Regions from separate parts of the Marinobacter sp. G5_S1_61_S3 genome, predicted to be linked through region 2. Evidence: predicted binding sites of a transcription regulator. Region 2 holds the regulator's gene; each other region holds the start of a gene.

Region 1 (3,278 bases), on a different contig from region 2:
CGCTGCACTTCGGAGGCCGACCAGGCCCGTTCGGGCCGGTGATCCGCCTGCGGCGATAACTGCCGTAATGAATGTCCGCCAAGCCGTGCCTGCAGACGGCTGATCAGGGTGTGCCAGGCTTCGTTCAGATCCTGCGTTTCACCCAGAAGATCCTGGCCAGAGGCCGCTTCCCGCCCCAGGAAGCGTTTAACGGACAGCACTAATGAGACCACCGGAGCCCTTAACGGGTGCTGCTCAAACCGTAGGCGGATAAGATTCAGAAATGCTTCGGCCCGATGCTCGGGGCCGGAGGTGCGAACCCGAATGCGGGTAGGCTCCTCATGCCGGTGCTGCAGGACCAGCAGCAGGCTGTCGGTATCCTGCTGTCGCCAGCACAGGTCTTCCTCGAGTTCTGACAGAATGCGCTGCAGGGGGAACAGCAGGCCCTGGGACTGCTCAATCTCCTGCACAAAATCCGCCTGCTGGCGAAAGGTGTGGGGCGGTTGCCAGGGTGTTTGTGGGTCCGCGCGGTTACCTTGGATTTTCTGCACATACGCGAGGGTTTCCGGCGACAGACGGCGGGCCAGTTCACTGGCAGGCAGTGCGAAGACCTCATCCAGGGTGTTCAGGCCGAGCCGTTGCAGACGGGTACAGGTTTTGTCATCGAACTCTGCCGTCAGCAGGGGCATCTGCCCCAGTGTACGCAGGATATGGCCTTTGTCCGCCGTGCACTCGCCCTTGCCGGCCCGGGCAATCAGTCGGGCGGCCAGTGGTGTGTGGCCGATGGCTGTCCAGGCGTTAAGCTGGCGTTCCTCCAGCCCCTGTTCCACCGTTTGCCAGACGGCTGCCAGCCCACCGTAAAGCCGTTGCAGGCTGCCCACTTCCGCCAACAGGCCATTCGGGGGTACCAATACGATATGAGCCGCGTACCGGTATAGCCAGCGCGCCTGGTCTTCCAGTATCCGGGCTTCCTGTTGGTGGTCCGCCCTGAGCATACGCAGCTCCGGAACCAGGCTGATAGCGGTTTTCAGGCGCATGCCAGCGCGTACTCCCTGGGCATAAGCTTCCGGGCAGGCCTGGATAATCTTCTGGCCGGAGCCTTCCACAACAGCCAGCGCCCCCTGGTTTTCGCGGGAGCGGCGAATATGATCCAGCAACAGGTGAGGAAAATGCAGGTACAGCCAGAGCATGATACGCCTTACCCGGTCTTGCCGGCCCAGGGGCCCTGGACCACCCGGGGGGCTTCCCGGAAGGCCAGATCCGCCCGGTGAGACATGGCTACGGAGCAACATTGGCCGGGCCAACTGCCGCGACGTTTCAGAACATTGACCTTGAGCGCCTGTTGACTTCCTGCCGTCAGATCCAGGCGTAGCGCCGCCGGGGAGTTCTGTTCGGCATGACGCCGTTCGCGGAACAGCACGCACACATTGCTGCCGGCCTCCGCAGCCAGTTGCAAGCGCCGTATGTCACGGGCAGCCAGTTTTCCGGGCCAGGCCATCACCAAGCCGGTGACCGGTGAACGCAGGCAGTTTTCCAGTGTCCACAGGAAGTCGCCATCGTCTTCGGTGTTGATCAGTATGACCTGATCCAGATTGACCCCTTCGCGGGCCAGGGCAGGGGCGTAGGGTGTATGGGGAGGGTTCAGCCAGAAGACGGTCTTACCTGCCTGAGAAAGCCGTTGCATCAGGGGGAGCAGCAGGTGCAGCTCACCAATGCCGGGCTCATCCAGCAGGCACTCACTCAACGCCCCACGGGGCCAGCCAACACCGCCGAGCTGGTTGTCCAGCACCTGGTAACCGGTTGGCTCCGTTGGCCGACCAGTGCGGGTATGGTGCTGACCCTGCCACACACGGTCGTCCTGCATCAGCGTATTCAGAATCTCGCTCATGGAAAGTTCTCTATATACTGTTTAAATATACAGTATTCTGAAAAAGACAGGATTTCAAGCAGTGGGTTGATAATGTGGCGGAACGAATGTAGCGCGCCAAAAGACGTGGGACAGAAGAACAAAATAAATGAGACATGGCAGGTGAGGAGAATCAGAGTACACGCCTTACGCTCCGCCACTAGAATCTCAAAGAGTTATTGTATCTCGATCAGCGGTGCAATTTGCTCTCCAATGTACTGCCCTATAAGCGTATAACCAGAAACGTTGGGGTGAATCTGATCCAACGTGAAAGACAGGGCCGCATATATCTCGCCGGGCTCACGAATTCCACTTTCCATAATGTCGACAAAAATATCAGCCGACCTGAAGTTGCTGTACTTCCGGTTCCAGTAGTCGAAGTACTCCGCGCTAAACGGATAGTTGCCAGAGCGCGTGTTAGGCACTACGCACCCCAGGTTGACAACCAAGGCGGCGGTGTTCTTAGCACGAGCTAAAGTCTGGCCGATGTTGTCGTTGCGCGTGCCGTAAGAAATATTGGCTCCGAAGTCGTTATGTGCCGACCCGTTGATGAACACTTTAGCCCCGTCAACTAGCGCCTCGTCAACGCGATTTACTATGTCCGTGGAAGTCTCGCTGCCCACGCCGTGGTTAGCCACAAAATTGTTGCGAAGCGTCGGGAAGCTGGATTTCAAGCTGGCTCTAAGGTGCGACTGCCACGAACTCTGGTAGTTGTCCACGCCTGCATAGAACGAAGGGTCGGGGTCGTAGCCATTATGACCCGCACAAACACTATCACCAATTGAAGTAAAGTTGGGGCGGCTTGCCTGCAGGTATTGGATGAAGGCCGTCCCGCTATAAGCGGTGCTGTCGGTTCTGACGGCCAGCTCGGTTATCGGGCTCTGGGTCGTTCCGTCATGAACTGCTGCCGAACCAAGCAAAACAAGATCGGCGCCGTTATCGTCGTAAACGCTGACATACGCCGAACCCGTCGAGGTGGCTTTGAACCAGTCGATTACGAACTTAAAATCGCCTGTGAAGTCTTGACCCGTAAGAAGCACGCTAGATGAAACAATGGTGCCCCCAGCATCTCGGGTGATTATGGACAGGGTACCGGCCTCTCGGCTTTCTGTGTCGCCGTTGTAATTAAAAAACAGTATGGCGTTGCCGCCATCTTCGTAGTTCAGGCGAACCGACGTCCAGTTTGTCGTGACATCGGAGCGAACAGACCCGTAACAAACAAGCGTTTCGTTACCCACGGCACGAATGGGCAAGTAAACCGAAGAACCGGCGCCGGTTAGCTCCAGTTCGCCCGTGCCTAATGACAGGCTGCCCGTATCGCCACTGAACGGAGAGATCGAATCGCCGTTGCTGATCCCATAAGCGTTTTCGTCCAACTGAACACTGAAACCGC
Region 2 (3,278 bases):
TGTTCACCCGCAGAGGTGTCACGTTCTGGCACAAAGATCCGCCGCGAAAAATATTGATAAACTGGGCGCCGCGGCAGATACCCAGTACCGGGATGTTCAATTCTTCAGCACGGGACAGCAGACGAACATCGGTTTCGTCGCGGCGCACGTCATACCGGGCGGTGACCTGGGGAGTCTGGCCGTACCGCGAAGGGTGCACGTGGGTACCACCGGAGAGCACAAGGCCGTCGAGCAACGAGACGTCCACCTTCGAACCCGGGCGGATAAAATGGGTTCGCGCACCGTGGAGGCGCAGCGCGAAGGTGATCAGCCGGTGGGCGAGGCTGCGGCGTGCCGGGCCGCTGATGCCAATCGTAAGGCCCGGATGTTCAGGCTTATCTACCGGGCTTTCAGACATAGTTCCCGGACCGAAGCCACTGGTCAGACGTGTCTAACCAGCTGTGGGTCAGGTTATGGAGGCTCAGTTTGCGACTGTTGCGAAACTCCGTAACCAGTTTCGATAAGTCATCAGCGTTGGCCACCAGTTGTTCCAGCACAATCCAGTCATTCCAAACCGTGGAAAAATGCCAGTCAGGGTTATCAATGTCGCAGTCGGGTAGCCGGTAATGCAGCGTTGGCCGGCTTTTGATGCGCTCATCCTCCACATATTCTGCGAGCAAATCGCTGTTCAGGTGTGCGAACAGCGGGAGCAGGTCCAGGGCCTTGTTGCGGGTTGGATTGTAATGCAGGTAGTCCCGCATTAATTGCTCCATGTCCGGCGCATAATCCTCTGAAATCAGAAGGTCAATGTAGGTGCTGCTCCAGGGCTCAATGTAGCTGGTCAGCTTACGGCTGAAATCGATCTGGTGGCGTGCCTTCAGCCACTCGTAGAGCGCAGCGAAGGCCCGCAGGTAGCGCACCAGCGTTGTGGCTCTGAGGTCCGGTAGCTCCGGGTTCAATTGCAAACCAAAGGCATAGTAGAGCGCCTCCCGGCTGCCGAGTGCGCCTGCTCTTCGCAGCTCATCGCAAAGTGTCTCTATGCGTTCCAGGTTACTGAAAGCCAGCGGAGGGCTGACGATCTCCAGGGGCACGATTTTCTCGGCGGCTGCGTCGATCACGCTCATGGCCTGGCCGCCAAGTTCCCTGACGGACTCGGGAAGACGCTCGTCGGCCAGATCAAGGTCCTTTATCGGGTCCGAATCCAGTTCGATGGTAAAGTCACCGAGTTCCGTTTCAACCTCGGACACATAGCGCGCAACAGACTTTCCGGTACCTCCCAGCAGTTTTGCGGACAGCGAGACGAGATCTTCGTAACCGAGGCCGGACAACTCAATTTCAACGCCAACTCTGCGTTCCTTGCCATCATCCGTCTTGAGGATGTCCGGTAACCTACATCTGTTGCTCATTCAGGCGACTCCCTATCTTGGTTGCGATTACCTTAACACAGTCATACGTCAGGGCGTGGTGGACGGGCCACCCAGTGCGGCTCAAGGAAAAATTGCGTTTACAGGGTTTACACTGGATAAAACACTGTATATAGTCAAATCACTGTATATAAAAACAGGGCGAACCGGGGCAACCTAAATGAAGCTGACAGCTAGGCAGACACAGGTACTGGATATTATTCGTCGCTACCTTGACGAGACTGGGTATCCGCCGACCCGTGCAGAAATCGCGGCGGAACTTGGGTTTCGTTCTGCCAATGCCGCAGAAGAACATCTGCGGGCACTGGCCCGAAAAGGCGCCATCGAGATGGTGCCGGGAGCCAGCCGGGGAATACGTCTTCCCGATGTAGAGGCTGATCTTGGTTTGCCAGTGATCGGTCAGGTGGCGGCCGGTAGCCCCATACTGGCCCAGGAGCATATCGAAGACCATTGCACCCTGCAGCCTGAATTTTTCTCGCCCTCGGCGGATTATTTGCTCAGGGTACGCGGCATGAGCATGAAGGACATTGGCATCCTTGACGGCGACCTGTTGGCGGTGCACCGCACCCACGATGTGCACAACGGACAAGTGGTTGTGGCGAGGGTAGGTGAGGAAGTCACGGTCAAACGGTTCCGTAAGGAAGGCTCGAAAGTGTACTTGATCGCCGAGAACGAGGAATTCGAACCCATAGAAGTGGATCTGACAGAACAGGAACTCTTCATTGAGGGGCTCGGCGTCGGGGTCATACGGCGCTCGGACCTTCACTGACACCCCCAGGGTGTCCGGACATATCCGGCTGTGTTTCGTTGAGTGTTGAACACCGCGGGCGCGGCTTAACGGCAGGTGAGGCTTATCATGGAACAACTCAGCTTTAATCAGAATCTGGCTTATGCTCACAGAGGCGGCAGGTTTGTCGGTTCAGAGGTTGCCGGTATGAGCGACCATGATACCGTCAGGGCGCCTGCTGTCAGGAGTCGCCCAGCCAAACCGGCAGGTAATGTGACCGAAATCATTTTGCCCGAAGGGCAGGTTGAGAACTTCCAGCTATTGCTACCGATGCTTACGCAGTTGAATCAGGAGAAGCGTTGGTTAGCCTGGATTGATCCGCCCCAAAGCCTTGTCAGTAAGTGGCAGACCATGCGTGGCATCGTTGCAGGCGAACTGTTGGTGTTGAGGTCTACTCCTGACTACCCAGCCGGGGAGCTTGCCGAGCGAGCACTGAGCGCAGGCACCTGTCACGCTGTGGTCATGTGGACCCACAAGCTCGGGCGCGAAGCGCTCGCGTCACTGGAGCAGGCTTCGGCTCGGGGTAACAGTCATGGTGTGGTGCTGCGCCAGCGCTGATCGTCAATGAAGTGTGTAGGAGGGCCGGATGTCCTGAGTGTCCGGCTCTTCGTCTTCCCAGTCGATATCATGGGCAACGTTACCGACGGCCTCAATACCGGCTGCAATCATGGCCTTGGCCACGTTCATATCCCGGTCTTCCATCATCTCCCTGGCTTCCGTCGAAAATGATATCTGGACCAGTGGTGCACTGTCGTCGTCGATGCGGCGAAGCGCATAGTCTCCGTTGCTCAGTTGTACAATCTCGAAAAACGATGGTGACATTAAGTTAGCCTTTCAGTTCATTCCTGTTGGGTTCGGCAACGCCGTGGTTCATTACCATTCGCTGTGCCGATCCTCGAGGATATCGATAAAGTGTTTCATCGCGCCCAGAGTGGTTTCCAGAGCCTGCTTTGAGCGATCCGGGCCGGTGTCAACTGCAACCGCAATCACGTTTTCATTGCTGACCGTTTTTCGGGTCACCGGGGGATTGCCCTGATGACGCTCAAGCTGCTCGAGATGACTCCACCAACTCCGCCCGTCACTGGCCA
Region 3 (3,278 bases), on a different contig from region 2:
GAGGGTGTTGTTCGGGTTGGTGACCGCCTGGCGCTTGGCAGATTGACCTACCAGCGTTTCACCGTCTTCGGTATACGCCACGATGGACGGGGTAGTGCGATCACCCTCGGCGTTTTCGATAACCTTGACCTTGTCGCCATCCATAATGGCTACACAGGAGTTTGTGGTTCCCAGGTCGATACCAATGATCTTACTCATGCAATTACTCCAATTCGGTTGTTCAATTCAGTTCCGGCTGCCTTGAAAGTTGCCCCGGAGTCCCGGTGCGCCGCCTGTTTACTGGCTATATTGGCGCTTTAATCTGCTTTTCAAGCCTGCTCGTCGATTTTTGGCGCGTCTTCAGCCTTGGCGACCACCACCATCGCGGGACGAACAAGGCGATCGTTCAGGGTGTAGCCCTTCTGGACCACAGCCACCACACTGTTGGGCTCGGCATCAGGTGCCGGCACCATGGACATGGCCTCGTGCTGCTGGGGATCAAACGGCTCACCCACGGGGTTAAGCTGAACCACATTGAACTTGCCTAGACTCCCCATGAACAGATTAAGAGTCATCTCGACCCCTTCACGAATAGAGGCCACCAGTTCGCCGGCACTTTCATGCCCCTCTGTGCTTTCAACCGCCTTTTCCAGACTGTCAGCGACCGGCAGAAGCTCCTTCACAAACTTCTCCAGCGCGAATTTGTGGGCTTTCTCCACATCGATCTCAGCGCGACGGCGAACATTCTGCATCTCCGCCTGGGAACGCAACATCTGCTCCTGAAACTCCTGCGCCTGGGCCTTCAGGGCCTCAACTTCGCTTTCCGGAGCGGCTTCGGCACTGTCTTCCGTCGCCGTTTCTTCCTCGGGAGCGGCTTCCGCAGTGTCTTTCAACTCTTCTTCCACCTGTTCGTTACGATTCTCGTCAGCGCTCATGACTACTCCTGCTTGATCGTCGGCGGCCAGACGACCGGCCGGTTAACGTTTGGTTTCCGACCGCCATGGGCCGAAAAAAACATGTTTGCGAACGGATATGGGGCCCGTATCGGATGTTTCAACCGTTGCGCACCTCATTCATTCACAAATTCGCCAGCCGATGTTTGCAAACAGCAAAAACCCTGTATATATTCACAGTCACTGTATGTAATCACAGTATTCAGGAATTGAGCGGAGGACCTCTGCATGCTCACACAGCTCACTGTTTCCAATTACGCCATTGCCGAGCGGGTCGAACTTCAGTTTGGAAAGGGTATGACGGCGCTGACCGGAGAGACCGGTGCCGGCAAATCCATTGTCCTGGACGCCCTCGGCCTTGCCATGGGCGGGCGCGCCGACGCTGGCGCCGTACGCCATGGCGCCAAACGCGCCGATATTACCGCTACTTTCGACGTGTCCCGCATTGCCGAGGCCCGGCAATGGCTGGAAAACCATGAGCTCGACGATGACAACGAATGCATCCTGCGCCGAGTGATCAGCAAGGATGGCCGCTCTCGCGCCTACATCAACGGCCAGCCCTGCCCCCTTGCCCACCTGAAAGATCTGGGCAGCGCCTTGATGGACATCCACAGCCAGCACCAGCACCAGTCCCTGCTGCGCAAGGAGACCCACCGCAAACTGCTGGACGAGTTCGCTGGCGCAGAAGCGTTGGGAGAGCAAACCAGAGATGCATGGAAAGCCTGGCACAAAACCCGCCAGCGGCTGACCGAACGCCAGCAGAATGCCGATGAGACAGAAGCCCGCCTGCAGCTACTGCGCTACCAGGTAGAAGAACTGGATCGCCTGGCGCTGGAAGACGGAGAGCAGGCAGAGCTGGAGAAAGAACAGGAACGGCTCAGCCATGCCGACACGGTGCTACACAACAGCCATCAGGCTACCCTGCTATGCACGGAAGATGAGAATAGCGCAGCGGATCTGGTGCGCCAGGCTTTACAGCAACTGGAGCAGTTGCCGGTGGAGGTACCGGCACTGACGGAAACCATCCAGATGCTGAATGAAGCCCAGATTCAGATCACCGAGGCTGGCGACAACCTGCGCCACTTTGTGGAAGATTACGACGCCGACCCAGCCCGACTGGCCGAAGTGGAAGAGCGCCTGAGTGCCATTTACCAGATGGCCCGCAAGCACCGCATCACACCGGAGACTCTCCCGGAATTCCACCAGAGCCTGAGTGCCGAACTGGCATCGCTGGACGACGGCGAGGGCAGCGTTGAGAAGCTGGAGGCGGAACTGGAAGAACAGCGAAGCCACTTCAATACCCTGGCCACCGAGTTGTCGAACGCACGCCAACAGGCTGCTGCCAACCTTGATCAGCGCATCGCGGAGGAGCTCGCCCAACTGAGCATGCCAGCGGTCCAGTTCGTAACCCACCTGAGCCGCAACAAAGGCGACGAGCCTGCGCCCCACGGCCTGGAAGACATTGAATTCCTGGTCAGCGCGAACCCGGGCCAACCCGCACGTCCGCTAGCCAAGGTAGCCTCGGGTGGCGAACTCTCACGCATCAGCCTGGCCATTCAGGTGGTGGTTGCGCAAACTTCCACCACACCAACACTGGTCTTTGACGAGGTGGATGTAGGCATTGGTGGCGGCACCGCCGAAGTGGTTGGTCGCTTGCTTCGCAGCCTGGGCAGTAATGGACAGGTGTTGTGCGTCACCCATCTTGCCCAGGTAGCGGCCCAGTGCCATCAGCACCTGTTCGTCAGCAAGTTTACGGAATCAGACGCCACTTACTCGAAGATCGAGTCATTGGACGACAATGGCAGGGTCAGCGAAGTGGCAAGAATGCTCGGTGGTGTGGATATGACCGAACACACCATTGCCCATGCCCACGAAATGTTCACGAAAGGCCAGGCTACGCATCACTGAACAGTTTGAAAGGTAAGCGTATTCCCCTCTCGATCCTGAGAGTTGTTGGGGCGGGCTAAAACCCCGCCCCCTTTTTTTCTTTTTTCCGGAACAAATCCTGAGTTATCAGGATTTGAGGGGTTTGACGTAAAGAATCAGGCTGTGATCGACAATCTCATAGCCTCGTTCTTTGGCAATTTTTTGCTGCCGCTCTTCGATTACCTCATCGACGAACTCAATGACCTCACCGGTCTGAGTGCAGACCATGTGATCATGATGATCGTCGCCGGCCATCTCAAAAACGGCGTGCCCACCTTCAAAGTTGTGGCGCAGAACCAGGCCAGCTGCCTCAAACTGAGTCAGCACCCGGTAGACGGTTGCCAGGCCCACGTCATCACCCTGTTCGAGGAGCTTTTTGTACACATCCTCGGCGCTGAGGTGATGCTCCTCGGAGTTCTC

Evidence for each region. Region 2 encodes LexA, which represses DNA repair genes until DNA is damaged. Its sites were predicted from a motif close to CTGTNTNNNNANACAG; they were not measured.
Region 1: a site for LexA is predicted at 1,885-1,900, ahead of imuA (translesion DNA synthesis-associated protein ImuA). Genes of this name have one in related genera too.
Region 3: a site for LexA is predicted at 1,097-1,112, ahead of recN (DNA repair protein RecN). Genes of this name have one in related genera too.

The regions. Positions count from the first base shown of each region.
Region 1 is NZ_JBQKUK010000016.1:36,431-39,708, reverse strand. It holds gene ACTRWH_RS16050 (Y-family DNA polymerase) at 1-1,169, opposite strand, end outside; gene imuA (translesion DNA synthesis-associated protein ImuA) at 1,178-1,867, opposite strand; gene ACTRWH_RS16040 (SGNH/GDSL hydrolase family protein) at 2,062-3,278, opposite strand, start outside.
Region 2 is NZ_JBQKUK010000005.1:18,195-21,472, forward strand. It holds gene ACTRWH_RS05735 (gamma-glutamyl-gamma-aminobutyrate hydrolase family protein) at 1-397, opposite strand, end outside; gene ACTRWH_RS05740 (amidoligase family protein) at 390-1,385, opposite strand; gene lexA (transcriptional repressor LexA) at 1,564-2,172, shown strand; gene ACTRWH_RS05750 (cell division inhibitor SulA) at 2,338-2,748, shown strand; gene ACTRWH_RS05755 (hypothetical protein) at 2,752-3,012, opposite strand; gene ACTRWH_RS05760 (DUF6586 family protein) at 3,064-3,278, opposite strand, start outside.
Region 3 is NZ_JBQKUK010000006.1:159,767-163,044, reverse strand. It holds gene dnaK (molecular chaperone DnaK) at 1-198, opposite strand, end outside; gene grpE (nucleotide exchange factor GrpE) at 309-914, opposite strand; gene recN (DNA repair protein RecN) at 1,161-2,840, shown strand; gene fur (ferric iron uptake transcriptional regulator) at 2,946-3,278, opposite strand, start outside.